4 regions of the Cytobacillus sp. Hz8 genome follow, and region 3 is predicted to be linked to each of the others. Evidence: riboswitches for the same ligand, from Rfam matches in the RefSeq annotation. Region 3 holds a riboswitch; each other region holds the start of a gene.
What was found. A riboswitch is a leader RNA that binds a small molecule or an ion and turns the genes downstream of it on or off. The one in region 3 is predicted to bind cyclic di-GMP.
Positions count from the first base shown of each region.

Region 1: another riboswitch for cyclic di-GMP. It lies ahead of sinI (DNA-binding anti-repressor SinI); the one in region 3 lies ahead of ACE38V_RS01460 (anti-repressor SinI family protein).
Region 2: another riboswitch for cyclic di-GMP. It lies ahead of ACE38V_RS06285 (chemotaxis protein CheW); the one in region 3 lies ahead of ACE38V_RS01460 (anti-repressor SinI family protein).
Region 4: another riboswitch for cyclic di-GMP. It lies ahead of ACE38V_RS20325 (hypothetical protein); the one in region 3 lies ahead of ACE38V_RS01460 (anti-repressor SinI family protein).

Region 1 is NZ_JBHKFI010000013.1:98,781-106,592, reverse strand. Features, by position in the region: gene motA (flagellar motor stator protein MotA) at 270-1,067, shown strand; gene motB (flagellar motor protein MotB) at 1,060-1,848, shown strand; gene ACE38V_RS15845 (MDR family MFS transporter) at 2,008-3,228, shown strand; cyclic di-GMP riboswitch class I at 3,721-3,820, shown strand; gene sinI (DNA-binding anti-repressor SinI) at 3,853-3,987, shown strand; gene ACE38V_RS15835 (helix-turn-helix domain-containing protein) at 4,093-4,413, opposite strand; gene map (type I methionyl aminopeptidase) at 4,738-5,484, shown strand; gene ACE38V_RS15825 (HD-GYP domain-containing protein) at 5,593-6,597, shown strand; gene ACE38V_RS15820 (DUF1128 domain-containing protein) at 6,921-7,142, opposite strand; gene ACE38V_RS15815 (low molecular weight protein-tyrosine-phosphatase) at 7,341-7,812, shown strand, end outside.
Region 2 is NZ_JBHKFI010000003.1:248,133-255,944, reverse strand. Features, by position in the region: gene ACE38V_RS06290 (EAL and HDOD domain-containing protein) at 1-901, opposite strand, end outside; cyclic di-GMP riboswitch class I at 1,237-1,322, shown strand; gene ACE38V_RS06285 (chemotaxis protein CheW) at 1,628-3,646, shown strand; gene ACE38V_RS06280 (chemotaxis protein CheW) at 3,978-4,463, shown strand; gene ACE38V_RS06275 (methyl-accepting chemotaxis protein) at 4,484-6,202, shown strand; gene ACE38V_RS06270 (CheR family methyltransferase) at 6,473-7,297, shown strand; gene ACE38V_RS06265 (protein-glutamate methylesterase/protein-glutamine glutaminase) at 7,320-7,812, shown strand, end outside.
Region 3 is NZ_JBHKFI010000001.1:279,481-287,292, reverse strand. Features, by position in the region: gene ACE38V_RS01465 (polyprenyl synthetase family protein) at 1-2,061, opposite strand, end outside; gene ACE38V_RS01460 (anti-repressor SinI family protein) at 2,707-2,865, opposite strand; cyclic di-GMP riboswitch class I at 2,895-2,984, opposite strand; gene ACE38V_RS01455 (response regulator transcription factor) at 3,215-3,841, opposite strand; gene ACE38V_RS01450 (sensor histidine kinase) at 3,838-4,518, opposite strand; gene ACE38V_RS01445 (hypothetical protein) at 5,947-6,198, shown strand; gene ACE38V_RS01440 (YitT family protein) at 6,356-7,177, shown strand; gene ACE38V_RS01435 (DUF488 domain-containing protein) at 7,195-7,560, opposite strand; gene ACE38V_RS01430 (B3/B4 domain-containing protein) at 7,586-7,812, opposite strand, start outside.
Region 4 is NZ_JBHKFI010000023.1:9,427-17,238, reverse strand. Features, by position in the region: gene ACE38V_RS20340 (HD domain-containing phosphohydrolase) at 1-847, opposite strand, end outside; gene ACE38V_RS20335 (hypothetical protein) at 888-1,457, opposite strand; gene ACE38V_RS20330 (sensor domain-containing diguanylate cyclase) at 1,581-2,774, opposite strand; cyclic di-GMP riboswitch class I at 2,976-3,058, shown strand; gene ACE38V_RS20325 (hypothetical protein) at 3,079-3,807, shown strand; gene ACE38V_RS20320 (hypothetical protein) at 3,989-4,165, opposite strand; gene ACE38V_RS20315 (SDR family oxidoreductase) at 4,282-5,220, shown strand; gene ACE38V_RS20310 (MFS transporter) at 5,562-6,875, opposite strand; gene rhaM (L-rhamnose mutarotase) at 7,009-7,323, opposite strand; gene rhaD (rhamnulose-1-phosphate aldolase) at 7,345-7,812, opposite strand, start outside.

The DNA.
Region 1 (7,812 bases), on a different contig from region 3:
CCTTTCACTTTTTTATTTTTTCAAAAAAGAAATTTTCTATGTATTCCTTTTTGGTTGAGGCAAATTACCACTTTTTGTTCAATTGAAGGGGGAATTTGGTCGAAATGCCAAAATAAAATGTAAAATAATGCTTCAATATTTATAGATTTTTGTCGAAATAAATAATAAGAAGTCTATTAATCATTGAAAACCTTTCAAATGATAGACTATTATAAAGTAATAGAGTGATAATTTCCTTAAACTTCAAAAGTAGAGATAGGTGACTATATATGGATAAAACTTCGATAATTGGTATTATTTTAGCTCTAATAGGAATTGGATATGGGATGTTTTTAAAAGGGGTTAGTCCAACTGTTGTTGTGACAAATCCAGCTGCGATTCTAATTATTATAGCGGGGACTGCCGCTGCCGTAACAATTGCTTTTCCAACGAATGAAATTAAAAAGGTGCCAAAACTATTTGCCATTGTCTTTAAAGAACAAAAATTAATTCCTACTACAGAACTAATTAAAATGTTTTCAGATTGGGCTCAGCTTGCAAGAAAGGAAGGCTTGCTTGCGTTAGAAGTGAAAACAAATGAAATTGAAGATGAGTTTTTAAAAAATGGCTTGTCCCTTGCCGTTGATGGCCAAAGTGCTGACTATATTCGGGATGTGTTGACAGAAGAAATAGATGCAATGGAAGAAAGACATCAATCGGGTGCCTTGATTTTTTCTCAAGCTGGAACTTATGCACCAACACTTGGAGTACTTGGAGCAGTTGTTGGGTTAATCGCTGCATTAGGAAATATGGCAGACACAGATACTTTAGGACATGCCATCAGCGCTGCGTTTATAGCAACATTACTCGGTATTTTCACTGGATATGTACTTTGGCATCCATTTGCTAATAAATTAAAAAGAAAATCAAAGCAGGAAGCAAAAATTAAACATATGATGATTGAAGGCATTTTGTCCATTCTTGAAGGAGAAGCTCCAAGGGTTATTGAGCAAAAACTTGCTTCTTACTTACCTGCAAATGAAAGGAAAAAATTCCTTGAAGAAGGTGAAGTGAAGAAGGATGAGTAGAAAGAAAAAGAAAAAGGACGACCATGATGAGCATTTAGGTGAAGATTGGCTGCTTCCATATGCCGACTTGCTTACGCTTCTTTTAGCCCTGTTTATCGTTTTGTTTGCCTCAAGTTCAGTTGATGCGCAAAAATTCCAGGAAATTTCTTCTGCTTTTAATCAGGTCTTTTCTTCGGGAACGGGAATTATGGATTTTCCAAGTCCAATGCCCCAAAAGAATTCTCAATCTCTTGATGAGTATCAGGATAAAGGAGAGAATGATAATAAGGAGGGCGACAAGAATAAGCAACAGCAATCGGAACAACAGTCTTTGAGCGAGGTTCAACGAAGAGTTAATAATTATATAGAAAAAAATCATCTGGAGAATAAACTGGCGACTTCATTATCCGGTGAAGGATTGTTAGTTTCAATTCGCAGCAATGTATTATTTGCATCAGGGAGCGCGGAAGTCAGGAAACAGGATATTAAGATGGCGAAGGAAATATCTGATCTTTTAGTTATGGATATTCCACGGAGTGTCATCATAAGCGGGCATACTGATAACATTCCCATTAGTAATTCAAAGTATGATTCAAACTGGGAACTCAGCGTCATGCGTGCCGTTAACTTCATGAAAATTGTTTTAGAAAATGATAAGCTTGATCCTCAATTGTTTAGTGCGAAGGGCTTTGGAGAATTTCAACCTATTGCTTCCAATAAAACAGCAAAGGGAAGAGCAAAGAATAGAAGGGTAGAAATTCTTATTTTACCAAAGGGTGCTAGCACAAATACTCAACAGTAAAACAGGTTATCTACATCCACTGTGTTCTTATACCATTATAGGATGGGACACTTTGGAGGATAGCCTGTTTTTTTATGATAAAACAAACAAGTCAAAATATTTTGTTAATCAAGAAATATTTGGTATTATTCTGAGGTCAATCTAAAGAGGAGGCATAAGATGAATCGAATAAAAAACTATGTAGCTCAATTTCATCCGATTGTCTGGGTATTGTTAATCGGAACGGTGTTAGCAAGAGGGGCTTCCTTTATGACGCTACCATTTCTATCCATCTACTTATCAAAGAATTTGCATTTGCATCCCATTGTCATTGGCTTAACAGTTGGGATGAGCCCATTAATGGCTACTATAGGGGGCTTTATTGGTGGGCATTTATCCGATCGTTTCGGAAGAAAACCGATTATGCTATCCGCTCTATTTGTCTGGGCATTCGTATTCTATGGTTTTATGATAGCGAAGGATCCCATCGTATTTATCCTATTAAATGCTTTAAACGGACTCTGTAATTCATTCTTTGAGCCAACATCCCAAGCTCTGATGGCGGATTTAACAGAGACAAAAAAACGTATGAAGGCCTATTCGATGCGATATACAGCTATTAATATTGGTGCATCTGTAGGTCCGTTATTAGGTGCATACCTAGCCTCAACCTCGGCAAAATCAACATTTCTCATTACCGGAACGATGTATCTTATCTATGCCATTGTCCTTACGATTATTATGAAGCAGTTAAAAATCTCAAATCACAATCAAAGTAAGCATCAAGTGCGCATAGCCGATGCCTTTTTGATTATTCGAAAGGATAAAGCTCTTCGCTATTTAATATTAGGTGTCATATTAATCAATGCGGGCTATGCCCAAATAGAATCAACATTGCCACAGTATTTAGGAAGCAGCATTCAAAACGGAGTATTTATTTATTCCGCATTGTTATCCATAAATGCCGTAACGGTTGTTGTTCTGCAAATGCCAATCAGTCATTTAGCTGAAAAATTTCGACCTATGCAGGTGATGATGGCTGGAGCGATCTTGATGGCACTTGGATTATTCAGCTTTAGCTTTGTTTCAGGCTGGGTTACGGCGGTTGTAGCAATTCTGATTTTAACTTTAGGAGAGATTCTTGTATTCCCTTCTAATAGTCTTTTAATTGATCAATTAGCTGAAGAACAGTTAAGAGGAACCTATTTTGGGGCAGGACAATTTCGGAAAATTGGACATTTTCTTGGTCCTATTCTTGGAGGATATTTGTTGAGTCATACCGGTGGCTCGTTGCTATTTATTATCATTGCTATTATTACCTTTGGAAGTGTCCTCTTTTTCCATTATGGAAATCAGGAATATGTAAAAGTAATGGCTCCTGTGTATAAAGAAAATGCTTAAAAGAGGGTGATGGTTAATCATCCTCTTTTAAAATAAATAGAAAGCGTTTCCAAAAATTTCATTCAGTATTTTGATTTTTTTCATTTGGTTTACACATACGATCAAGCATAAATCCAGCAAATGCAATAAAACCGATCGGGACAACAAAATTTAAAACATGAAAAAACGTCATTCATATCCCTCCTACCAGAATAGATAAAAATTTCCAAATCAATTCTTGTTATTATTATATGCGAAACGTCACAGAATTGACAAATAATATTCACAAATTTGTCAAAATAAATATTGACAAATTAATCACGATATAATTCGACATTGTTTTATGTCGACTGCATAATGGTTAGAGGAAATAAATTCCTTAAATGTAGAGGATTGACGGGGAATGTTGGAAATAATCAATGAAAAGCAAAAGAAGGATGACAAGTAGTTACACATTTTTTATTTAAAACCGATTATGATTTAGGAATAGCACAAAAAATCTATACTTGAAGTCTCAGAAAAGGGCAAACTAATTGAAAAATTAGGACGCAAAGTCACAGGTCTAAGGTACATGACTTGAGATCATGGATGCTATGATGGCTGGATTATCTGAAATACGATAAGTATTTTTGGGGGAGAAGAGTGATGAATAAGAGTATTTCCACCGAAGAGTTGGATTTCGAGTGGGTAGAATTAATATTTGAGGCGAAAAAGCTTGGGATGAATAAAGATGAGATTCTTTCTTTTTTAAGAAAAAATAAAGAGGATGAAATGGTTTAAGACCAGTTGAGATGAATCTAAAAATAAATATTGTATTAGGGTTTTATATTTAAGTAAAATTTTGATATGGAATTCAAAAAGACCTGAATTGAACAGGTCTTTTCATTATTGATTTTTCATTCTCCATTTATTAAACTCCAGGTATTCACGAAATTGCTCTTTTGTAACCCCCGAATCCATGGCTTCCTTTACAATTCTTATCCATTCAGAATCCAATTCCTCTTCATCGGGCTTTTCATGAATTAATTGGTCAACTGGAACCTTAAGAACAGCAGCAATTTTTTCAAGGAACTGGATGGAAGGATTTGTTTGTAAGTTTCTTTCTAGAGAACTTAAATAGGATTTTGCAACTCCCGCTTGTTCAGCTAATTCGGTCATGGACATTTTCTTTTCAAGGCGGAGATTTTTCACACGTTCACCAATCATTTACGTTCACTCACCTTATTAATAATGTTAACTTAAATATAACAAATTTTGTTAAAATGTTTTATATTTAGAACAAGATATTAAAAATTTTATCATAATTGTAAACTCTTTTGTTTGAATAGTTATCAAAAGTTTGTGAATTTATTCTATTGGAATGATAAATATGTGATTTGATGGTGAATTCATGTCAAACCCTTCTTTACCAGGGGTTCTTTATGCAGAGTGACAATTTTTTTGATAATCTCCTCCATCAACGATAATATATATATGAGAGATGAACGAATAAGTCATTTTATTTAGATGGTAGGAAAGGCAGGAGTCAAAATGATTGTATTAAAATCTGATCGTGAAATAGAGAAAATGAAAGAGGCAGGAGAGCTATTAGCGGCATGTCATAGAGAAATAGCCAAATTGATAAAACCAGGAGTCACTACCTGGGAAATTGACCAATTTGTTGATCATTTTTTGGCTGAACACGGTGCTACACCAGAGCAAAAAGGCTATAATGGCTACAAGTATGCGACATGTGCAAGCGTTAATGATGAAATTTGTCATGGCTTTCCTCGAAAACAGTCATTAAAAGAAGGGGATATTGTTACTGTTGATATGGTCGTAAATTTGAATGGAGCCCTAGCTGATTCTGCTTGGTCTTATGCAGTTGGTGAGGTTTCAGAAGAAGCGAAAACTTTACTAGACGTAACAAAGAATGCTTTATATAAAGGAATTGAACAAGCGCAGGTTGGAAATCGTATTGGGGATATCGGACATGCGATTCAAACCTATGTAGAAGGCGAAGGGTTTTCGGTGGTACGTGATTTTATTGGACATGGAATTGGAGCGGTGATCCATGAAAAACCAGATGTGCCACATTATGGACTTCCGGGAAAAGGCCCAAGAATAAAAGAAGGAATGGTCTTTACGATTGAACCAATGGTCAATGTGGGAAGATATCAATCCAAAATGGATGATAACGGATGGACAGCAAGAACCATTGATGGAAAGAATTCTGCACAGTATGAACATACGATCGCGATTACCAAAGAAGGTCCGGTCATCCTAACGGAACAATAAAATGGCGACTTTTGGCTAACTGTATGAAGGATAAAATAGGTTTAGGAAGAAAATCAAAAGAATTTCCGCTATTTTGATTTTCTTTTATTGAATGAAGAGGAGTCACAAATGAGATTAATAACTATTGAAGAATATAATCCTAAGCTAATGCAGTTAGCACGACCCGTTTTTGATAAATATAGAAGGGTATTGCTTGCTGCGGGCAGGCAAATTCATCCGATTTATTTAGATCGATTGAAAGCGATGGATATCCGCTATTTATTCGTTGAAGATGCTGTCTCATATGGAATTACGATGGAAGAAATGGTGGATGTTCCAACATGGATGGATGCAATTGAGATAATTGAAGCCGCTTTTAAAAGTGTAGCAACGAAGGGGGAGCTGCCGTTACGGGAGCTCCATAGGCTTGTGGTTCACCTTGTAGATGAGGTGGGAAAGAGAAAAGCTTTGTTTTTAGTGCCTTCAAGCTCACTTGCGGAAGAACTTAGAATGTATGCGCATGCGGTCAATGTAGCCCTAATCTCATTAATGCTTGCAAAAAAAATGAATATTCATCAACTTCAATTAAAGGATCTGGCCTTCGGTGCATTGTTACATGATATTGGAAAATTATTAACAGATGTTGAGGAAGATCATCCGCGAGTTGGCTTTGAATTCCTGCGCAGAATTCGTGAAATTAATTTATTGTCTGCTCATGTCAGCTTTCAGCATCATGAGGCGGTTGATGGATCTGGAACGCCAAGAGGTCTAATAGGGGAACAAATTCATTTATTTGCGCAAATATGTGCGATAGCGAACATCTATGAAAATTCCATTTCAAAGGAAGGCCTCCCACCGCATGTTGCTATGGAATATATTATGACAAAAAGCGGCTCTATCTTTGCACCAGATCTGGTGCAGCATTTTATACAGGGGATTCCATTGTATATACCAGGGACAGGCGTGATACTGAATAATAATCGCAAAGCCATTGTCACAAGAATTGTCGATAATCTTCAAAGACCATATATTCGTTATCTCGATACTGAAGAAGAGATTTCTCTTGCTAATCATCTTACTTTGCTGATTTCAAAGGTGATGGATCGAGAAACGGACATGACGAGTGATGAGTGATTATGAGAAAAGTCCGCAAATATATGCGGACTTTTCTCATTGATATTCATTTCATTGTTTATCCCACTCTTAACGGACAGTAAGACTCCCACTTCAAGATTCTGAGAATACGAAGAAGATAAGTGGGAGATCAACTGTCCGTAAAGGTCCGATAAGTGAAATAAGATTTTTCTTTGGGCTTCAGCCCTTAGAAAAATCAATCAGGCTCTGCGTGACTAACCATCAGTGGGGGATGAATGGCAGACTAAATGCGCGACGTCAATCACAACGTCTGCACTAGTACGTCCTGTGCGTCGAAAATCCCCACTGATGGAAGTTTCACTTTATTTTCTAAGATTTCCAAGTTCTTCTGCTAAAGCTTGCATTTCATTTGGACTAAACGTATTCTTTCTCATAACAAGCTCATAGATTTCCTTTAATTCTTCATACATATTCTCATCAAAATGGGAAGGCTTAATGGCACCAATATTGAGGACCTTTAATTTTTCCTTTATTTTTTCAATCATAAACTCAACATTTTGCGCCGTTTTTTCAGTTAAATTCATCCCGTCACCCTTTCCTTTCATTGGTTTAATCTTTCCATGTGAAAAGCTAAAAGTCAATGGAAAAATGAAAGCTTAAATCTAGTCAATTACATATATATGATGAACATAATGAATATAGAAATATTGTTACTGAGACGAATCTTTTCTTGCATGATGGATATATAATCGAAGAAAATGAAGGTAAGGAGGAATTTGAAGATGATTCATGTATTATTTGTTTGTTTGGGCAATATTTGCCGATCGCCGATGGCAGAGGCGATGTTACGTAATTTAGTGAAAAAAGAAGGTTTAGATCAGATGATTGATGTTGATTCAGCGGGAACTGGTAATTGGCATATTGGTCATCCTCCTCATGAAGGGACAAGAAAAATTCTGCAGAAATATGAGATAGACGGGAGTAATTTGTTGGCTCGTCAAATTTCAATTCAAGATTTTGATCAATTTGACTATATTATTGCGATGGATTCCGAAAATCTAAAAAATCTGCAATCTATGCGCCGGTCATTACCTAATGTTGAAATCAAGAGGCTATTAGATTTTGTTGAGGATATAACGAAAAAGGATGTGCCTGATCCTTATTTTACCGGGAATTTTGAAGAGGTATATGAATTAGTCAAAGTGGGTTGTGAGCAGCTATTAAAAGCAATTAAATTGAAACATCATCTAAAAG
Region 2 (7,812 bases), on a different contig from region 3:
TTGCTCTTGTGAAGCTCAGGCTAATTAATTCATTCGATAGACCAATTTTTGCTTTTGATTGTTCTCTAAAAGCTAGTATATAGATCCATTTTTTTATTTCTATAAGTCCTAGAAGTACGATAGCTTGTCGAATGGAGTTAATTTTATGTTTTGGACGGAATGCCTGTGAATTAACTAACTTAAGAAGTTTGTACGATAATGATAAATTTTGTTCTATTAATTGGGTAATAAGATCGATATTTGGCTCGTCTTGTGATAAATGAGTTAGAATTTCAAAATAAGAATGAAAATAACTAGGTATATCATGTGTAGCCAATATGATGGGTTTTGAAAAAAAATAACCTTGGAAATAGTCGTAGCCTCTATTTTTCGCAGCAATAAATTCATACTCAGTTTCTATTTTTTCAGCGAGTAATTTAATATTTGATTTTAAACCTAGTTCTTCTATAGGTCGCCTCATTTCTTCTGTAGTTTGCATAAAATCAACCTTAATAATATCGGCAAATTGTATTATTTGATAGGAAAATGGATTGTTTTTATTCAAGATAAAATCATCAAGAGCAATTCGATATCCTAATTCCTTTAGTTCTTTACATATATCTAAAATCTCCTGATTGAACTCAACTGTCTCTAAAATTTCTACAACAATCTCATGTGGTCTGAAATAAGTTGGAAGTTTTAATTGAAGCAATTTCTCAGTAAAATTAATAAAACATGGCTTACTATTCATAAGTTCATCAATACCAATATTTAAAAAACTATTAATAATGACTTCTGTTGTGGCCTCATCGCCATTGATTTCGGGAAATGTATTTACTCGATTGCTCCGATACAGTAATTCATAAGCAAAAAGTTCTTGATTCTTTGTGAAAATCGGTTGTTTTGCCACAAAAACCTCCATTTTTATAACCTCCGATTAAATCTAGGTAAAAAAATATATAGTAAAATAGTTCTAATAAAAATTCAAGTTTGCAAGTATGCACTAATTGGTGCAAATCTTGTTTCATTTGGAACAATAAGTATACATCAGTGGTACTAGACGGTGGGTGAAAGTTATTAATCATATTAGACATATTCAACATTAAAGTTAATATTAGGAATAAATATATGATAATTATATCATTCTGCTAATGAGACTTTTGTCATGTGGAATAGATCCATTTACCTACATCCTAACAAATGAGGATTTCAATCAAATTCTAGTAAGCTTTTCAAAAAATCAACTAATATAATCAAAAAGTTACGATACAAACTCGACGAAAGTTGAGGACACAAAGCCATGTGCCTAAAGCAAATATTGCTATGGTTGACAGGTTATCGAATAGCTAAGTTTCTTAAAGGGCTATTCATATTTTTAGTGTCATAATTTATATCTTTGAACTTAGAGAATTGTCTAGCTCCAGCGCCTAGTGTCCTTCGCTCTCCGCCTTACGATAAATCAACATCGAATCGTCTTCGGCTCTTCGTGTTTCCTTATCTCAGATGGAGAACTCCAGGCCAACGCCGCTTAGCAAGGAGTTGGCGCTTTTCTTTAATGACTTGGAAATATTTAACGATATGATACTTTTACTCTTGATTATCCGATATCTTGAGGAGAAATAAAAAACATGAATCGGAGGGGAGATATATGTCGGATCAATTTGTGGATGATTCTATTTTAGAGATTTATATTTTTGAATCTTCGCAGATGCTAGAACAACTTGAAGAAGTGATTTTGAAGTGCGAAGAGGCAGGCGTATATTCAACAGAAATGATAAATGATATTTTTCGTATCATGCATACGATTAAGGGTTCATCCAGTATGATGTCGTTTAACAATATTGCATCACTAGCTCATGTACTTGAGGACTTATTTTCTCTTCTTCGTGAGGAAAAGATGAGAATCGAGGATCATACTCAGCTTACGGACCTCATGCTTGATGGAGTGGATTTTATAAAGGTTGAGATAGAGAAAGTAAAGCACTGTGACCCTGTAGACGGAGATTCTACACAGATAATAGAACAAGCAAATAATTTTTTGAAAAGTTTGAAATTAAGAAGTGCTTATCATGATCAATTAAGCGAACAGGATTCTACTCATGTCACTAATATTGATAAAGAACAAACTAGTAATTCTTCTGCATTAAAAGAGTATGTTGCTACAGTTCGCTTAGAGGATTGTGGGGGAATGGAAGATGTACGTGCATTCCAAATCATTCACCAATTAAAGGAAGAAATTCACGAACTGACATTTACACCAGAAGATTTGGAGACAAATTTTGATACTGTCGATTTGATTCGCCAAAATGGACTTCATCTTTTTATTCATACAGACAAGATATATGAGGAAATGGAAGAGTTGTTTAGTCAAGTTTCCTATGTACAGTCTCTTGAATTAAAGGAAATAGATAAAACTATAATGAGCCCTGTATCAGAGATGTCAGTAGGCGAATCCCCCCAAAAAAATAGTTCAATTAAGGGAAATGGTAGGAATGCAGCCTATCAGTCGAGTTTTTTAAGCGTTAATGTTTTGAAACTGGATGAACTTATGGATTTAGTAGGAGAGCTCGTCATTGCAGAATCGATGGTGACTCAAAATCCTGATCTAGTCGGTCTTGAACTAGAACAATTTACGAAAGCAGCAAGGCATTTAAAGAAGATTACAGATGAAATCCAAGATAAAGTAATGTCAATACGAATGGTACCATTAACGAATACTTTCCAAAAAATGAATCGCATCGTAAGAGATATGAGTAAAAAGCTTCAAAAGGAAGTGCAGTTAGAACTCATTGGTGAAGATACTGAGGTGGATAAAAATATTATTGAACACATCTCAGATCCGCTCATGCACATTGTTCGCAACTCGCTTGACCATGGGATTGAAAGTTGTAAAGAAAGAATGGAAAAAGGAAAACCGAAGTTAGGAACACTGACACTTAAGGCAAAAAATGCTGGAAATGAAGTGTTAATTTTTGTGAGAGATGATGGTCGGGGACTAAATAAAGAAAAACTCATCAATAGAGCAAAAGAGAATCATTTGCTTCATAAAAATGAAAGCGAAATGAGCGATCGGGAAATCTATAATCTTATCTTCTTACCGGGATTCTCTACAAAGGATCAAATCACTGAATTCAGTGGCCGTGGTGTTGGAATGGATGTCGTCACAAAAAACATTGGGACGGTAGGCGGTACTGTGACAATAGATAGCGAGATTGACAAAGGAACCACAATCATCATACGAATTCCCCTTACACTTGCTATTATTGACGGCATGAATATAAGAGTAGGAAAGTCACGTTATACTTTGCCAACAACAGCCATTAAAGAATCGTTCCGTCCAGCAAAAGGGGATATCATCACTGACCCTGAGGGAAATGAGATGATTATGGTTAGAGGACAATGCTATCCTATTCTTCGATTACATGAGTGCTACGGTATTCGAGGAGATGTAACGAACCTAGACGAAGGTGTTTTGATTATGGCAGAACAAGAAGGCAAGTATGTATGCCTTTTTGCAGATGAACTTCTTGGTCAACAGCAGGTCGTTGTTAAATCATTGCCAGATTATATAAAAAAAATAAGTCAGGTGAAAGGCATTACAGGATGCACCTTACTTGGTGATGGTAGCATTAGCCTTATCCTTGATATTTCAGGACTCATAAAGTGAAACTTCCATCAGTGGGGGTTTTCGACGCACAGGACGTCGCGCTTTTAGAGTCTGTCATCCATCCCCCACTGATGGTTAGACACGCAGAGCCTGATTGATTTTTCTAAGGGCTGAAGCCCAAAGAAAAATCTTATTTCACTTATCGCGCTCATAACGCCACGTCCTGTGGCTTCGCCTGACTAGGACCTCCTGTCCGTCGTCGGACCTTTACGGACAGTTGATCTCCCACTTATCTTCTTCGTATTCTCATAATCTTGAAGCGGGAGTCTTACTGTCCGTTAAGAGTGGGATAAAAGGTACTACTAGATAATTAACGAAGGGTGAGAAGAACATGTCAAATGTTTTACAACATGAAGAATATGAGGAAGACAATCAAGTAGATAAGTTTTTGACCTTTGTCTTGGAAAATGAATTTTATGGTATCGATATCAAACACGTTACCGAAATTATTGGAATCCAGCAAATTACCGAAGTTCCAGAGGTACCAGATTATATTCGTGGAATCATCAATCTAAGAGGGAAAATCATTCCAGTTATGGATGTTCGATTACGATTTAAAAAGGATTTTAGAGAATATAATGATCGAACTTGTATTATCGTTATCGATGTGAAGGAATTATCAATCGGCCTCATAGTTGACAGTGTTTCAGAGGTTTTGACGATTGCACCGGAGGAAATTGTGTTACCGCCAGAAATAAATCAGGGTTCAAATAAGTATGTAATGGGAATTGGGAAGGTTGGAAGTGAAGTCAAACTGTTATTAAATTGTGACAAGCTACTACACGATGAAGTTTCAGAACAATTGCTTCATATTTAAACAAACAGGAGGATTCAGTCATGAATTGGTTTTATAATATGAAAATTGGTCGAAAGTTGCTTATAGCGTTCTTAATTGTAGCACTGATAGCTGCTGTAATAGGTACGGTTGGAATTATTAATATGAGAAATATTGATAAGGATTATACAGATATATATGTAAATTACGGGATTTCTACAGGTGATATAGGGAAAGCAGCCATTGAGTTTCAAGATATCCGTGCAACAGTAAGGGATATGGTATTATCAAAGGATGCAAAGGAAGTAGAGGCATATAAAAAGAAAATTGAAGAGAATCAAATGAAGATGGAGCAAGATCTAAAAGCATTTGAAACTAGTGTTCCTGCAAAAACTCGTGACAGCTATAATTCTTTAATAAACGCTCTTGATCAATATAATGGTACATTAGATAAAGTTATTAGTCTTGCAAGTGCAAATAAGATGGAAGAAGCCTACAGGGTTCTGATATCAGAAGGCACTTCTTCCTACAAGGAAGCAAGCAAAGATATTGATCAATTATTTAAGACAAAACGAGAAAATGGAGATAAGAAATCTGCTAATCTATCTGCGGAAACAAACAAAACGATAACAACTGTCATTGTTGTAGTCATTATGGCTGTTTTAGTTGCCATTTTACTTGGATTTTTCATTTCTCGGATGATTAGTAAGCCAATAGAACAAATTGTTCAAGCAGCTGAACAAATTGCAGCTGGAGATCTTGATGTGGAAATTAATATAAAAATGAAAGACGAAATCGGAGCTTTAGCAAATGCATTCCGTAAGATGTGTGACAACCTAAATCAAGTCATGCACGAAGTAAATACAGCAGCTGCACAGGTGGCATCCGGTTCAAGTCAAGTGTCAGAATCTAGTATTTCCCTATCACAGGGCGCTACTGAACAAGCAAGTTCGATTGAAGAATTGACGGCATCGGTAGAAGAAATCTCTTCACAAACAAGATTAAATGCAGACAATGCTAACGAGGCAAATAGATTAGCTATGATGGCAAAAATGCATGCAGTAGAAGGAAATTCTCAAATGAATGAAATGTTAAGAGCCATGGATGATATTAATGTGGCTTCTGAAAGTATTTCAAAGATTATTAAAGTTATTGATGAAATTGCTTTTCAAACGAATATCTTAGCACTTAATGCCGCAGTTGAAGCAGCAAGGGCCGGACAACATGGCAAGGGATTTGCGGTTGTTGCTGAAGAGGTACGCAACTTGGCAGCAAGATCGGCCAATGCTGCAAAGGAAACGACCGATATGATCGAAGGGTCAATTAGAAAAGTAGAAGGCGGAATGGAAATTGCAAATGAAACGGCAGCAGCTTTAGAAAAGATTGTTGAAGGTGTTGCAAAAGTTGCTGATCTTGTGAATGGTATTTCCACTGCTTCGAACGAACAGGCAGCAGGAATCAGTCAAATCAATCAAGGTATACTTCAAGTATCTCAAGTTGTACAGGCTAATTCTGCTACATCAGAAGAAGGTGCTTCTGCAAGTGAAGAATTGTCAAGTCAAGCAGAATTACTGAGAGCTAAGGTTAGCCAATTTAAGCTGAGAAATACTAGCAATGCGGGTTCGTTTGACAGAATGAATGGATTGAATCCAGATGTAATGAATTTGATCAACCAAATGTCGAATCATTCAAAACACCAAGTTGAAAACTCTTATGCGGAAGAAGCTGCATCAAGTCAAAGAAGAATTGTGTTAAGCGACAACGAATTCGGGAAATATTAATAGAATAAAGTGAAACTTCCATCAGTGGGGGGTTTAGACGCACAGGACGTGTTAGTGCAGACGTTGCGATTGACATCGCGCTTTTAGTCTGTCATTCATCCCCCACTTATGGTTAGATGAACTTATCGGACCTTTACGGACAGTTGATCACCCACTTATCTTCTTCGTATTCTCAGAATCTTAAAGTGGGAGTTTGACTGTCCGTTAAGAGTGGGATAAAAAAGGAGAGGGTCTAAAGACTCTCTCTTCCTATGTATAGGTGGTGAAGAAATGATTAGTATTACAGATAAAGAATTTAAACAGCTTGCCGAATTTATAAAGCAAAACTATGGTATCCATTTAAAAGAAAAAAAGAGAGTGATTGTAGAAGGCCGGTTATTTCAGGTATTACAAAAACTGAATTTTACCAATTATACGGATTATTTTCACTACATTTTGGCAGATCAAACGGAAAAGGCAGCTTCAGAATTAGTGGAGAAAATTACGACAAATCATACCTTTTTTATGAGAGAAGTGGAGCATTTTCGATTTTTTCAAGAACAAGTACTTCCTTTTTTAGAACGAACAGTACAAAGCCGTGACTTGAGAATCTGGAGTGCGGGCTGCTCTACCGGTGAAGAACCATATACTCTCGCTATGATTTTAGATGAATATTTTGGTTGGCAAAAGTACAGTTGGGATACAAAAGTGCTTGCAACCGATCTTTCTCAAAAAGTTTTATCCGCTGCTACGAAAGGTATATATCCAAATGAAGCACTTGCTTCTCTTTCTATTAAATGGAAACAAACCTATTTTAAGAATAATGGTGACGGGACTTCAGAGGTAGCTACAAAAATCAAAAATGAAGTCATCTATAGACGATTTAATCTCATGGAGTCGAACTTTCCATTTAAAAAGAAATTTCATGTCATCTTTTGTCGTAACGTCATGATCTATTTTGATCAGAAGACAAAAACAGATCTCGTTAATAAATTTTACAATTTTATGGAGCCGGGTGGTTATCTATTTATCGGGCAATCAGAGACAATAGACCGCGAATCTGTCAACTTTCGCTATGTAATGCCTGCTGTTTATAGAAAAGAGGTAATCATCTAGCAAACGAAAGGAAGATAGTCATATGCACGCACAAAAAAAAATTAGTGTGCTGGTTGTTGATGATTCACTTGTTTTTAGAGAAGTGATTTCACGTGGAATTGAGACAGACCCAAATATTCGAGTAGTTGCAAAAGCAGGAGATCCTTTTGAAGCACGGGATTACATTTTAAAGTATCAACCAGATTTAATGGTTTGTGATATTCAGATGCCAAAGATGAATGGAATTGAATTTATTAGAAGGCTTCTCCCCCAGTATTCGTTGCCAGTTCTTATTGTAAGTACAGCTAATAATGCTGTATTTGATGCGTTAAATGCAGGAGCAGTGGATTTTGTTGGAAAGCCAAATGCAAACTCGCCCGAGGATGTAAAGAATTTTATTATGGATCTAATTCAAAAAATAAAGATGGCTGTCCGTGTTAACGTAAGAAAAGATCATTCTTGTGAAGCACGAGTGATAAAAGAAGTACAATCGGCACCTATGGAAAGAAAAATTATTGCAGTAGGTGCATCTACTG
Region 3 (7,812 bases):
AAGAATTGCAGGCACAATCAGAGAAGCTTCAAAAGCTTTTCCCGTTTTATAATAGCTCATCACTTTTAATTGTTCTAATGACAATGATTTTCCTTTTGCATCCAAATCCATTGCCTGTCCTCTACACATTTCTGCAGTCATTTGTGCAGAATATTGAATTAACTGAAGGATTGTTTTTGCATCAAAAGTCTTTAAATTGGTTTGCTCTATTATGGCTTTTTGAATTAGAAAAAGACCAGTTAATTCCGCGATGGCATTGTTATAGACTTTATGCAAAGTTGGACGTCCTCGCCGTATGGACGCATTATCCTGACTTGGCAAATCATCAAAAATAAGGGATGCCGTATGCATATATTCTAGTGATTGTAATAGTGGCATGATATCTGTACCTTTTAAACCAAATCCATGCACACCCATCACCCAGGTCAAGATTGGCCGAAGACGTTTTCCATCACCTTCAAGAGTATAGTTGGCAGCATCAATAATTTTGTCATTTATTAAAGAATCAGAATTCATTTTCTTGATTAGCAAGTTTTTATTAATTTGTGTACGAACATGTTTAATTGTATTTTGAAAGTTCTCCTGCTCTTTTTGTTCAATGTTTAATGAATCGATGATCAAGTCACGAAGAAGTTTATCAAAAAAATCTACATCCTTAGCTTTTTGAACAATTCTTTGAAGCTGTCCTTGAAATTTTAGATTATTGGTAGTGAAGATTTCCATTATCTCTTTGTATTTTTTTGTCCCCCATTTTTCCTTGAAACGCTTTTGACTATTGATTGCTCGATCTAAAATGACTTCTCTTGTTTTAGTATCTGAATGGTACACATCATGAATCAAATAAGAAATAACCGTCCAATACAATTCAAATGGATTGACTAAATCATTTCTTCTTTTATGATATTTCAGATAATAGGTATATGGGGTAACCGCTCCTTTTTCCAGATCTTCAAATATATCAGTGAAATCGTCGGCCAATTGATTGTAGATTCCATAATAAAAGGTACGCTCATCAAAACCAACATCCTCTGGTGCACTTATCACAGAACGAGCAATTAATCGAGAAAATGAAGATTTCAATATGATTGGGACATATAGTTCTTCGTTGGTGTAATTTGCATTTGAAAGGTCTTTATTACGATCCATTTCCTGAGAACGGAAAAAAACATAGGCCTGTTCAAAAAACTGCTCTTGAGCTTCTTTTGGCTGTTGAGACTTAATGTATTCAAAAGCCTGACGTAGCTCAGCATGAATAAATTGAATAAACTCTTTATTTTTTCCCGTCCATACTCCTAAATTCGGCACAGTCCCTGATATTAAGGTTGTCCGAATCATTTCCGTATATTGACTCTCCTCCTTTGAAGTTAGGATTTTGGCATCAAGGAGATCATCAATAAAGGGGTAGGTTAAGCCATAAGAATAGCCAAGCCTTATCGCTCTATCCAATTTCTTAGTCCGTTCTTGAGGAGAAATATGATTGTCCATCTCCTCCCATTGATGCATAAAAACCCCTGCAATAATTTTAATCAGTTTCCTTTCAGCATGAAGAGCATCCATTTCTTTTGGAAAATGCGTAGTGACCTTTCTTAATTTATTCATCACCCAAATCAGGGTTGATTCTATTCCTTCCCTCTCCGTAAACCGATACAGCCTCGCCAAGTTAAATGTTTCATTGCTATTCACTTGATTATTTAGTAAGTGGCTTTTTAAAGCATCGACTATACTCTGTATCCTTTCCTGTGTTTCCTTAGAGTGGAGGGCTTTCCCTAAATCCCTCATATAAATATAAGAAATGCTCCGATCTAAATACTGATCTAATTTTCCTTTTGAATCTAACCAACGTATATAATCCTGATAATCTGAATATCCTTTCTTCGATGAAAATAAAGAAATGAAGGGTGGATGAATATGGAACTTTCTCCATGATTGGATATCCTTTGTGAGCTTTGTGACATATGTCTTTTCTAACGCTTGTTTCTGAAGTAATTTAAAGTAATTGCTCGCTTTTTTCTCAGCCTTCCAATACCAGCTATCCGCTTTATTCTTTTTCGTCTCATTCATAGATTCAGGTACCTCTACTTTTTATTCTCTATATATGTTCATCATAACATTCAAACGAAGAGTATGACCTTAAAGAAAAAATCATTCATTTTTTTCTATTAGAATATTATTATAAATAGTATTGCTAGAAGTACTTTATTCCTGAAAAAATAAACAGCTTAATTATCAGTTGCAACTTGCTTATATGAAAATTGTTGTATTTAAACATAAAAAAGCTCCAATCATTTTTGATCGAAGTTTTTTATGCTTTTTTATTTCCATTGCTGTCCAATAGCCATGTAAGCAACAAATAAAAAGTAAAGATAAACACAGATTGTAAAATATTTCCCACCCAATTAAATGTATTATTTCTAAAATAATCAAAAATTATAAAATACCGCAAATATAATTAAACCTCTATAAACTAAATTCATATTAGACTCCATTAATCTATAAAATAATAAAATTTTTTCTATGATTTAATTAATAGTAAGACCCGTGATTTATAATTCTTTTTGATTTTCAAGCTGTGATATTTTGACTTCTGTAGGAATAGTAAATACTCTAGTTTTTTTCTCAGATACAGCTTCTATTGAATATTAAATATACATAATAAAGGAGCATTTCTTAAACTAATTTCATTTAAGAAATACCTAAAGAACTAATTTATGTAAATTTATGATTTATGAAACCATTCCTGTCTTCCCTCTTCTTCTTTAAAAAGAGAATAATATCTTCTTTTGTTAATCCAAGTCGCTTTGCTTCTTGAATTAGCTGTACCCACTCAACATCTAGGTCATCATTATGATTATTTGCTTTCAACACTTAATTCCTCCCAAAATACTGATTGTATTTCAGGCAACCCAGCCGTCATAGTATACCATTCGTACCTTAGACCTGTGATTTTGCGCCCCAATCTTTCAATTAGTTTGCCCTTTACTGAGCAATGAAATGAACTCTTTTAATTTATGGAACTAATTATAATTTTCGGTAGAAAAAAGCATTTCATTAATATAACAGAATTATCTAACTATATTTAAATTATATTGCAATTGACTCAATTCCAAAAGTATACAATTTTATGTCTACCATCAGATTATAATAAATAGCATAATAAAGGTATAATGAACCAAACATGTCGAAAAACAGAAATTAAACAAAATATACTTTTGAATTAAAATAATCCCCATTTGCGACATTTTTCAGCTAACTCCTTACTTGAACGTTGCCAGTCGAACTTTTTCATAATTCTCCCTGTTCTCTTTTTTATAGCAGCCAAGCTGACACAAAATTCTTGAGAAATCTCTACTTGTGTCTTTCCTTCCAATATCATAATTAAAAGTTCTTTATCTCCCTCACTAAGCAAGCTTTTCTTTTTCTCATAAACGAGCTTCCGTAGTCTCTCGCCAAATTTATGGGGCTCGTTTTCCATGGATCTTATCATGATTTCTGGTAATTGATTGAAATCATGTTTGTACACATATTCATAAGCCCCATTTAAAAAAGCTTCGTTAAAAATCTCATCATTTTGATCTACAGAACTAAGCATAATGACTTTCACATTTGGAAATTGAATAGCGATGTCTAAGGCTGCATCAAGTCCTGAACCACATGAATGACTTAACATAATATCCATAAGCACAATGTCAATCGGTTCTTTATGTAAAAAAGTAAAACACTCCTCAATGGTTGCTGCACAGAAAATTAGATTAATTTGCTTATACCCCGAAAAATAACGTTGTAACCCCATTCTCCAGTCAGGATCATCATCAACTATCATGACCTTAATATCCTCGTTCATTTCTCCAAATCCCATCTTTTTAACATAATTTGTATTGTTGTACCTTCTCCCAATTTGCTTTTTACGAATACTTTACCTTTATGTGCCTCTATAACCTTCTTAACATGATACATACCTAAACCAAAATTAGTCCCCATTTGATGTTTTGTTGAATAGAAGGGTTCAAACATATTTTGCAATTGTAACGGATTCATTCCCTTCCCCGTGTCACTAATAGCAAGAATGAACACTCTTCTCCTTAACTCTAGTTCAATCCGAATAACTCCTCCATCCTCCATTGCTTCCACCGCATTATTGCATATATTTACTAAGCATTCGATAAAACACTGTCGGTCGACAAACACCTGATAAGGAAAGTAATGTTTTTCCACTTTCATGTTTGGAACACTTTCTATCACTTCCACTACTTCATCAAGTATGTCTGATAAATCATGTTCCTGCGGATTAATTTTCAGCTTATCTGAAACTGCATGTGAAATTTTAGTCATCGTACCCATCATTTCATCATAGGTTTTAAGAAGTTGTCCGATCTCCTCTTCAACTTCCAAATAATGTTGAAGTTCTATGCTTTTTCTAATATTAAGAGCAACCAGCTTAATCTTGGCTATTGAATTCTTCAAAGAATGATGGATAACGGCTGTCCCTATATTAACAGTCTGTATTGACTTTCTCTTCACCCCTATGAAAGTTCCTCGCAAAAACAAAAGAAAAACAAAAAGAAAACTCCCAATACAGATGAAAGGAATCATTTTCAAAACCTGATCACTATAGGGATCAGGTGTAAAATGAAACACATTCAAGCAAATTAAAGGCACAAGAAATATGAGGGAAACAGAACTATGATACATTCTTTCTGATCGATCATTACTAAGAATAATCGGTCGAAGCGCTAAACATCCTGTTATTATCAAATAAATAGCTCCCCAAGATGCAATTGAAACCTCATCCAATTCATTACTCGATAAATCTGAGAAGAAAAATAGGGAAATCCATATAGGAAAGCTCAAAACGACCATTATCCATTTGTTATAAAGAAAATATCCATTGTAAAACAAGAAGAAGATGAGAATGCCATAATAGGGGAATATATTTATAATCAGATTTAAGATTCCTACTATTATAGTCCACACATGTACCATTTGATGGCTCCCATGGATAATGATAATTGGTAGAACTTCTTTTTCTAGAATAATCTGCAACCCAGTAAACCCACCACAAATTGAGATAAGTGTTGCCCATAACACCAATCGACTTTCTTTATTTTTCCTTCTTAAGTAAATCCCCAAAGTCGTAAGGATTATAAACATCGATAGAAACATAATATTCATTTAAATAGCTTGGCATCTCCTAACCTAATTGATTGATTCAATTAATTATCAGAACAGAATTATGTTTATATATTCTATATATTTCAATAATTTCCTTTTTTCAAGTTATTAGCTCTTTTTCTTTACCCTACCAATGTTTGTACGCTTTTAGCATGATTGTTACTGAATATAAGAATAAAAAATATAACTTTGTGCAATAACGAAATTCTTTAAACCTAAAAATATATTGCGAACTTTTGTATTCGATTTAATGGAATTGTTACGGTATATATGTAGTTAATCCTAAAATTAAGGTAACGATGGCAGGAATGTGTTAAAGTAAAAATCGAAATAAACTTTAAATCGCTATGCAAACTCATAAAGTGAAACTTCCATCAGTGGGGGTTTTCGACGCACAGGACGTGCTAGTGCAGACGTTGCGATTGACGTCGCGCTTTTAGTCTGCCATTCATCCCCCACTGATGGTTAGTCACGCAGAGCCTGATTGATTTTTCTAAGGGCTGAAGCCCAAAGAAAAATCTTATTTCACTTATCACGCTCATAACGCCACGTCCTGTGGCTTCGCCTGACTAGGACATCCTGTCCGTCGTCGGACCTATACGGACAGTTGATCTCCCACTTATCTTCTTCGTATTCTCAGAATCTTGAAGTGGGAGTCTTACTGTCCGTTAAGAGTGGGATAAGAATTTAGCTGAAATCATTCATATTAACCTACCTGCTATCCTAGATTGGGAATATACTTTATGCGGCTCGCCTTTAATTGATATAGGAAATATGTTGAGGTATGAAAAAATTCCGATAACGGATTTTTGGTATCCTTTTATAAAGAGTTATCAAAATAATGGCAGAGTTCTAACGAAAGAATGGTTACAGCAAGCGAAACTGCTGGATTTAATCGCATTGTGCCAATTATTAAATAAGGAGAGCTGCGGAGAAAATAGAATAAAAGATATTAAGAGATTGATAATAAATATGATGGAGGATTGGAATATTTATGATAAAGTTCAAAGGGAGTTTGCTTCAAACTAATTTTTTTATGAACTTACTCATTTTACATATATAAATGGGAAAACTAAAAATCCAAGATTATCTTTAGAACCCTTTGTATTAAAATACTGTATTTTCACTTTTTAGCCGTATTTGATTTGCACTTGAGTTTGGAAAAAATTGTCGAGGTGTTCATACTTTGTTTCGATATATCTATCATTTAATCGTAATTGGCTTATGTTCAATTCTTTTTGGATTTGCCTATAATTCTTTTTTAATCCCTCACAAACTTGCATCCGGAGGGGCTACGGGCATCGCTTTTTTTATACATCATTTTATCCATATCAACACTGGGTTAGTCGTTTTACTCATCAATATTCCCCTTTTTATTCTGGGAATAAAATATTTAGGAAAAAGATTTATTGTTTTAACGATATATGCTGTTCTTGTTTTATCTTTTAGTCTGAAGTTTATTCCAATCCGTTCTATTAGCAATGATATTCTTCTTTCTTCAATCATTGGGGGAGCCCTTTATGGAATTGCTGTTGGAATTATCATTCGCATTGGTGGTTCAACAGGGGGAACAGACATCGTCAGTCTAATTCTCGCCAAAAGAAAAAACTTTCAAGTTGGCCATTTAAATATATGGATGAATCTACTTGTGGTTGGCATTTCTGGTATTGTGTTTGGCTGGAATATCACATTATATACGATTATCGCGATTTATGTAGCTGGTCGCGCGGTCGATATGGTGTATACAACACAAAACAAATTAACAGTAACTATTGTTACAGAGAAATCGAAAGAGCTTACTGATGCTCTTATCCATTTACATGCAAGAGGAATCACAGTTTATGATGCAGAAGGGGCATACACCCATAAGCCAAAAAAAATTTTAACAACTGTTATCACGAAATATGAATTAAATGAAACGAAACATACCATCAAAAAGACGGATCCGCATGCGTTTGTCAATATCACCAAGACGCTGGAAGTCGTTGGTCATTTCAGAAAAGACTAAAAAAATCAATTCGTGTCTCAACGAATTGATTTTTTTATACAATCTAGCAGGACCACTGCATGATTATAGATTGGATCCTTAGCTCCATACAAGAGCGTTACTCTCCCCTCTCTTGCCTCTCCGATAATTTGCTCTACTGCCTTTTTTTGCAATGGGTTAGTCCGTAATTCATTTTGATAGTGAGCTTTAAATTCCTCAAAAAGCTCTGGCTTATGACAGAACCATTTTCGTAATTCACTACTCGGAGCTGCTTCCTTTACCCACTCGTCTAAATTGGCTGCTTCCTTTGATATTCCTCGTGGCCAGAGCCGATCAATCAATATTCTCAAACCGTCTGATTGCTCATATGGTTCGTAGATTCTTTTTAGAAAAATATTTTGCATCTATTTTCCTCCCTGAAAAAAAGCATTACTTTAATAACAATTGTCGGTTATCTTTATCCATATAGGTAATGCTACATTGACCTCCAAGAAATTGACTAGTAAGCCCCGAAAGTTTTTCGGCTGCCTCTTTTAAATCAGAACTTCTTTTGGGATCGACTGATTCAATAATTAAAAAAGCATTAACCGTATCCTCTGTTAACATTGTTCGCTGCCCATCACGCCAATTCCAACAACGGCAGACTGCCCCTTCTT
Region 4 (7,812 bases), on a different contig from region 3:
ATTGAATTCCAGACAGACGATTAAGTTCATCTATTGCGAATTGAGGGGAAAGTGCTTTTCGATAGGCACGATCATCAGTCATAGCGTCATAAGTATCGCAGACGGCAATAATCTTTGCTTCTAAAGTAATCTCATTGCCTTTTAGTCCAAATGGGTAACCTGAGCCATCGATTCGTTCATGATGCTGCTCGATTATCTCTGCTAAATAGCTATAACTTGTCTTTCTCACCATGTCTGCTCCATCGCCAGGATGTTTTTTGATTAAATCAAATTCGTCTTTTGTCAACTTGCCTGGTTTATTTAAAATTTCTACAGGTACATTGATCTTTCCGATATCGTGAAGTTCAGCAGCCCTGTTTAATTTATTAGCAGTCGCCGTATCCAATTTTAATTTTTTTGCCACCTTCATGGAATATACCGCCACTCGTTCACTATGATTGAAAGTATATCGATCCCTCGATTCTACTTTTTTAATCAAATCATTTAAATTTCTGTGATCTTCACTTAGTTGATGAAAGGTCGGTTCAGTGATAATCCATAAATATGTGACATCTGTTTTGGCTTTAAAAAACTCAGGACTTTTTAAACCTTTTACTGTAAAATAATCGTGAGCCTTAAGGATTTGCTTTTCCCCGTTTCCTTCATACTCAATTTCACCGCTTAAAATATAAACAAACTCATATGTTTCAGGATCCTCACTAGGATATACGTAAAACATTTTGTCTTTAAAAACAGTTTGATACATAATATCCACACCATTTTCCCGACCAAGAAGACTGAGTTCGTTGGAAAATTGACGTACTATATCTATATTCGTGCCTCTTTTGAATAAATTTAACCCACTCACGGATTTATTCTCCTTATGTTGTCTCAAAAGCAGCTAGCATTTAACTTCCGACTATAGCGATCGGATCAATCCAAATCCACTTATGCGCAATCTTCACAAGCTTCCAATCGCAAGCGGCTGTTACTCCGAGTTCAGCTGCTTTTTGGATGGTTTCAGCTGTCATTTGTTTGGTTTTTGCATCTAGGTCCGCAATGAGTTGGTTTAGATCTTGATTGAATTGAGCTGTTACTTTGGCGAAGTAGGATGATTGTTCGCTTAGCTTGCTTTCCACTTCTGCGACTTTTTTATCGATGGACTCTATGCTTGCTCTGAGTTCAGCTGCTTTTTGTTCATCTGTTGTGTTTAAAAGTTGATTTTCTAATTTCGTTTGTTCTAATCTCAATGAATAAATTTGATCAGAACCTTTAACTAATAAAATCTGATGGAAATAGAGGTTTTGTAGCTTGTTTGCTTTTTCCACGGTTTTGTCGATTTCCTTATCAATATTTGCGTTTGTTTTTTCTATTAATTTGAGTGCTTGTTCAGTATCCTTGTTTTCTGCTGCAAAGGCATGAGATGAAATGCCAAATAGAAACAAGAAAGAAAATAATAGAACGATCCCTTTTTTCATCTTTTCTCCTCCAATTATAGTACTTTTCTCTCCTATAATCTTTGATGTTATAAATATACGTTTTTTCTCATTATATACTATTGTTTCTCTATTTTTCTACAAATATCACTTTTTCCAATCCGTCTATTCATTTTCGGCATAAAGAACTAGCTGAACATTTCTTCCTAGGCTTTTTGATCTATACAGAGCCTTATCTGCCTTTCTTTTCAACACTTCTTCGGTTCTTCCGTCCTTAGGATAATTTGACGCCCCAGCGCTAAAGGATACTTTAATCTCTTTTCCAGAAACAGAAACTCCATGATTGCATAAATATTCTTCCAATTGCTTAATAAGGTGATTAATTTTTTCTAGAGAAGAATTGGCCACGATTAGCATAAATTCATCTCCAGCATAACGATAGCCTTTAATATCCTCATCACATAAACTTTTCATTCCTTGAGCTAACTCGATTAAATAGTTGTCTCCTGCTTCATGCCCAAAATGATCATTGATCTCTTTTAAATTATCTGAATCGATCATGATTAAGGCAAGCGGTGTGTCTTGTTGCAAAGCCATGGAAAAATCTTTATGAAATGCACGGAAATTTCCTAGTCCCGTCATTTCATCCATTAACGACATTTCATATATTTTTTTATATAATCTTGCCGTTTCAATGGAGCTTAAGACTTGATTGCCAATAATGAGAAGCAGTTCTTCATGCTCTTTCCGATAGGCGAACTCCTCATGACATTGAGCAGAGATGACTCCCTTTACCTGGTCATCAATAATTAATGGGACAAAAATACAGGTATTACTGACATCTCGACCTACCACTGCATAATCGGGACCTAAATCTTTTTGAGTTGTTGTATGAAGGGTTTTTCTGCTTTTGATTACTCTTGAGGTCATGTTGCTATTATCAACTTGTAAAGGGTTCGGTCTGTATTCAGTCCCTTCATCGACTAAGAAAGGAATATGGATGAGTTGTTCTTGTTCATTATATAGCGCGAAGTAAAAAGCATCAGTGGGCATAACGAGCGATACAAGCTCATAGGCCTTCCTTAGCAGAACATCTTCATTTAAGGTCTTTGCACAGGCTTGAGCGAAGTCTGCTAAAATTCGCAGGTGATTATTCATCCAATTGAGAGATTCTATTTTCTGATTAATCGAAACGACACGCTCTCCCAGCTCATGTATGCCATCAATTCCTGCCGCTTCTGTTTTCTCTTTCAAATGGATCAGTTCAGGATGGTTGGCAGAGAAGTTCACTCTTTCAATATCAGTTAAAATACGATTAAAGCTTGTAATCATTACTTGATTCAATTTCTTACCTTTCATATAATCCACATCCGAAATATTGAATATTCTGACGATAAGATCGTTACTATATTTAGATAATTTTATCATAAAAGGGAATACTCGTGGGGAGTTTTTTTATGGTAGGTTTAGGCAATAGAAAAAGTGAGTTAATAGTCATTTTTCCTTAAAATTTATGGGTCTTTTATCCCTTTTCTCGACAAAAAAGATAGAGTATGATGAGTGTCTAAAAGGTACAATCAGGGAAATCTGGTGTCACAAAGCTATGGGGCTAAGGGAACTTCCTATGCCAGCCAGCTGCCGTTACCAAAAAGGAGGAAAGGTAATGAAATCGACAAAAGGTTACAAAATTTTATCAAGTGCTTTTGCCCTATCTTTAATCTTGGGGACAACCTCTATTGCAAGTGCCAAATCGGTTGACCATGGCAAACAGCCGGTGAAAGTAACGCAATCTCACAAAACTACGGGTGACCAAAAGAAGAACGAAGCAAGCAGCAAGCAAGTAGAAAAGAAAAAGGTTAAGATTCAATCAAAGGTTGGTAAATCAGTAGAAAAACGATTAATTACTTCTGAAACAAGTATTCAGAAAATTACCAAATCAATCAATACCTATTTTCAAGTGAACGATGAAGGAACAGCTGAAAAGGATTTATCCAAATCACTTGCTAATTCCAAATACAATAGCTACAAAGGTAAGCTGAAAGCAGAAATCAACAAGCTAAAAGCTATTGATAAACAGCTTTCCAGCTATAAGAAAAAATATAAATCTTCTACTGCAGAGTTTGATGCCCTAGCAGCAAAATCAAAAGAGCTTCAAACATTGGCGGCAGATGAAATCGAAAGAGTGAAGCTTCTTGCAAAACAAGCTTCTACTCCGGAAACAACAACTCCTGAGACAGGAACAACACCAGATACAGGGACTACGACTCCGGAATCTGGAACAACTACTCCTGAAACAGGGACAACCACACCTGAAACGGGGATAACCACTCCGGATGATGGAACGTCAATCGATAATGGAACAGATAATTCCACTGAAGCAGTGAACTCATAAGAAAAAAGCGGCAAGCGGAATCCAATAGAATGGATGATGCTTGTCGCTTTTTTCTCTTAGATCCTGCGAGCATACCCTCTCCGCATGAAATGCACATTTCTATAAATGCTAGGTCTTCCTTTTTATTTTTTGAGTTAAATTTCATAAAAAAACACCACCCAAGCGAGTGGTGACCCCATACTTAAATAACCGGATAATATTGTTCATATTTCGGGTGACAATAAAACGGCGGCCTTTTTCCAATCGTGGGGAGCAAAAACGGCTGAGGATTGGAGTTGTATAAAACCGCCACCTTTTCATTCGAGTAATTCATTAATAATGCATGAACTTCAGGGCTATAATATTCGTAATTCTGCATTCTTCTTACCTCCTTATCACCTTACTTTATTCATACTTAGTATTTAAGGTGCCAGGCACCCTATTCGAATATTCACATACTGTAACCAAGAGGAAATTTACGAGGAGGATGATCGTATGTCCGAAGTGAATGAAAATAATCAGCAGGATCGAGATTATCAAGAGTACCCGATGCATCCGAATTACGGAAAAATTACGATATATGAAGATGTTGCCATCACTGTTCCTGAGCAGAGACAGCTGCGTCAGCCTGGTGTCGAAGGGGTGATGGTTCCAAGACCAATTATAGAAAATCCTCATTATCAGGGAACAGAGAAGCTTCGCGGAAAGGTTGCACTCATAACTGGTGGGGATAGTGGCATGGGAGCAGCCGCTGCGATTGCTTTTGCCAAGGAGGGCGCTGATGTCGCAATTGCCTATTTAGATGAACATGAGGACGCCAACCGAACGAAAAATCGGATTGAAGAGTTCGGGCAAAGATGCTTATTATTGCCTGGTGACTTACGGGAAAAAGAACAATGTATTCATATCGTTGAAAAAACCGGGCAAACCTTTGGTCATCTTGAGATTCTCTGTAATCATGTAGGTATCCAGTTCCACCAGCTAAGCCTGCTTGACATAAGTGATGAGCAGTTTGATGATACCTTCAAGGTGAATATCTACTCTCATTTTTACACCACACGTGCCGCACTCCCTTATCTCAAAGCCGGCAGCTCAATTATTAATACAGCCTCGGTCGTCGCGTTCTACGGAAATGATCAGTTGATTGATTACACTGCAACTAAAGCCGCCATTGTTGGCTTCACGCGAGCTCTCGCCAATAATCTTGTAAAGGATGGAATTCGTGTCAATGCGATTGCCCCTGGACGATTTTGGACCCCGCTTATTCCATCAAGCTTTTCTCCAGACCAAGTCACCCTTGCTGGAAATCCCATGGATCGCCAAGGCCAGCCATTTGAAATAGCCCCCACTTTCGTTTACCTCGCCTCAGATGATTCCCGATTCGTCACCGGGCAAACACTGCATGTAAATGGCGGGCAAGTGATGTCATCATGAAAAAGGACATTGGCTTCGGTCTTTGTCTTTTTTTGTTTTGGGGGATTCGATAGCGTGTGCAACTTTTGATGTGCAATTCTTTATGAAACGCTGTTTTAGCAAAGCTTGTTGTTTTTTCGAACTGAATTCATTTTAATTTTTTACGGAGGGCTTTTGAATTGGACTTAATTGTTTTGAAATTTGGTCAAAAAAGGGAATGAACCTGATTATCGTGGATTTTGTTCGCGAAAACAGCCAATTTATTTACAATCGCCCTTTTTACTCGTAAAAACGACCAATCAAAAAGAAAGCAAGGGCACGATCTCCCTTACTTTCCCATCCTTATTTCAAAGGACATATCCTTACTCCCCGGCTACCATTTTCTCGGGCTCACCATTTGATCCAAAGCGCTCTTCTTCAATTTCTTTTAATGTCTTGCCTTTTGTATTTGGCGCTAAGAGAATTCCGATGATACTATGAATGACAAGGAAGGTGATCATCACAATACCAGCAACTTTAAATCCTAGTGAGTCCATGACTGTTGGTAATAGGAATGACCAAATGGCGATACCGAAACGGACTAAGAAGTACATAAGACCTTGTGCGCCTGCGCGATATCTGGTTGGGAACAATTCGCTTGCCCATAGCCCATAGAATGCTTGAGCGCCAAAGCCGGCTGCGCTTCCCCAAAGGATGACGAATGCGAATAGGGAGAACCAATTCATTCCGGCGAAGGTTAAGATTAACCAAGCGGCAACACCCATGACCGCTCCTAATCCGAATAGGAAACGACGGCTATATTTGTCTGCAAGTTTCATAAAGACTACGTAGGTGGTTAAAACGGTTAAGCCCCATAAAAATGCTTGTAAGAGATTTGCTTGTGTATTCGTTAAACCACCGACATTTTCATAAATATAAGGCATAAAATATCCCATGGCTCCAGCTGTTAAATTCCAGAAAAGATAGATTCCGATTAAAAGGAAAAGTGCTTCACGATTCGGTTTGAGGCTGAATAATTGTTTGATCGTACCTTGGGATGCTTTTCCTGCTTTTCTTGCTCTTTCTTCCTTTTCTTTTCCTTCTTTCCAAATAGCAGATTCTGATAAACCTTGACGAATATACCAGGTAATGAATGCAATTACTAATAAATGAAGAAAAATAATTCGGCTTCCTAATAAACCTAGTGGTGCTAATAAAACAGCGAGAATAAATGTAATCATTGGACCAATGGACCAAGCTAATTGTGCGGTGCCGACGTGGGCTGCCCGCTTATCTGAAGGAGCCTCTTCCGCTATATAGGTCCATGAAGCCGGTACACCTGCTCCTACTGAAATTCCAGTGATAATCGTACCGATTAAGAGCATCGGGAAATTGACAGATAGGGCGATTAAAAGGACACCAGCCATATAGGCAAGCAAATCATAAGCATAAATAAATTTCCGCCCATATTTATCACACAAATGACCACCAAATAAAGCTCCAATCGCAGCTCCAAAGGCATTTGCACTTAAAGCACTTAACAATCCAATAGCGGTACTATCTAAATGAAGATAGGTTTGCCAAAGCGTTAAGCTACTTGCAGCTGCAATGATCGACCCTGCTTCGATATAGTTTGCCATCGCGACAGAAATTGTAGCTTTCCACCCAGTAGTTTTTTTACTTCCAAACTTAGCCATTTCTTATCCTCCTAATAATGATAATGGTGATCCTGAATAAAACTATCAGAAAGCGGTTTCAATCTTTTGTCTAATAACTGTTGTATTTAACCTTTTCTGCCCGCCCTACTATATAGGGCGGATAGATAGGAAATTAAGCTAGATAAAACACATCTTTTAAATCAATCGAAACAGGGCTATTGTCCGGGTTGGTTTCCATAATGGGCTCCATATAAGCCCACCACTTTTTGCAAATATCAGTATCAGCCATTTGGGCGTATTTTTCTTCATCTTCTACCTCTAAGTAGGCAAATAGGCGGCCTGTTTCTTCATCAAGGAAAATGGAATAATTGTGCGCGCCGTGGGTCTTTAACTCTGTGACCATTTCCGGCCAAATTTCATTATGACGCTTTTTGTATTCCTCATAGCAATCTTTGTAGACAAACATAATGCTCGCTTTTCGAATCACTTTTGCTCCCCCCAAGGAATGTTAGTTTGTTACTTTGCTAATTGCGAGAATTCCTTCTCTTGGAACGACTCCAAATGCATCTGCCAAGTCCTGTAATTGTTGATCGGTAATCGTTTGCTTCACCTCTCCTTGAGCACAGACAATCGTATAAATTTGGGCCGCTTTTTCTGCGGTTTCAATTAAGCCAAAGGTTTCATCCATGCTGGTTCCCGCTCCGAAGATTCCGTGATGTGGCCAGATTACTAGGCGAACATCCCGCATTTTTTTCGCCGTTATCTCTCCAATCGCATCAGTGCCTGGCACCATCCAAGGAACCACACCAACGCCTTCCGGGAAAACGACGATGCATTCTGTTGACATTTGCCATAGGGTTTTGGAAAAGATACGCTCATCTAATGAATGTGTATAGGTCATGCCAATAATATTGCTAGCGTGACAATGGATAATGATTCGATGGTTCGGATCCACCTTTAAACGTTCAATATGTCC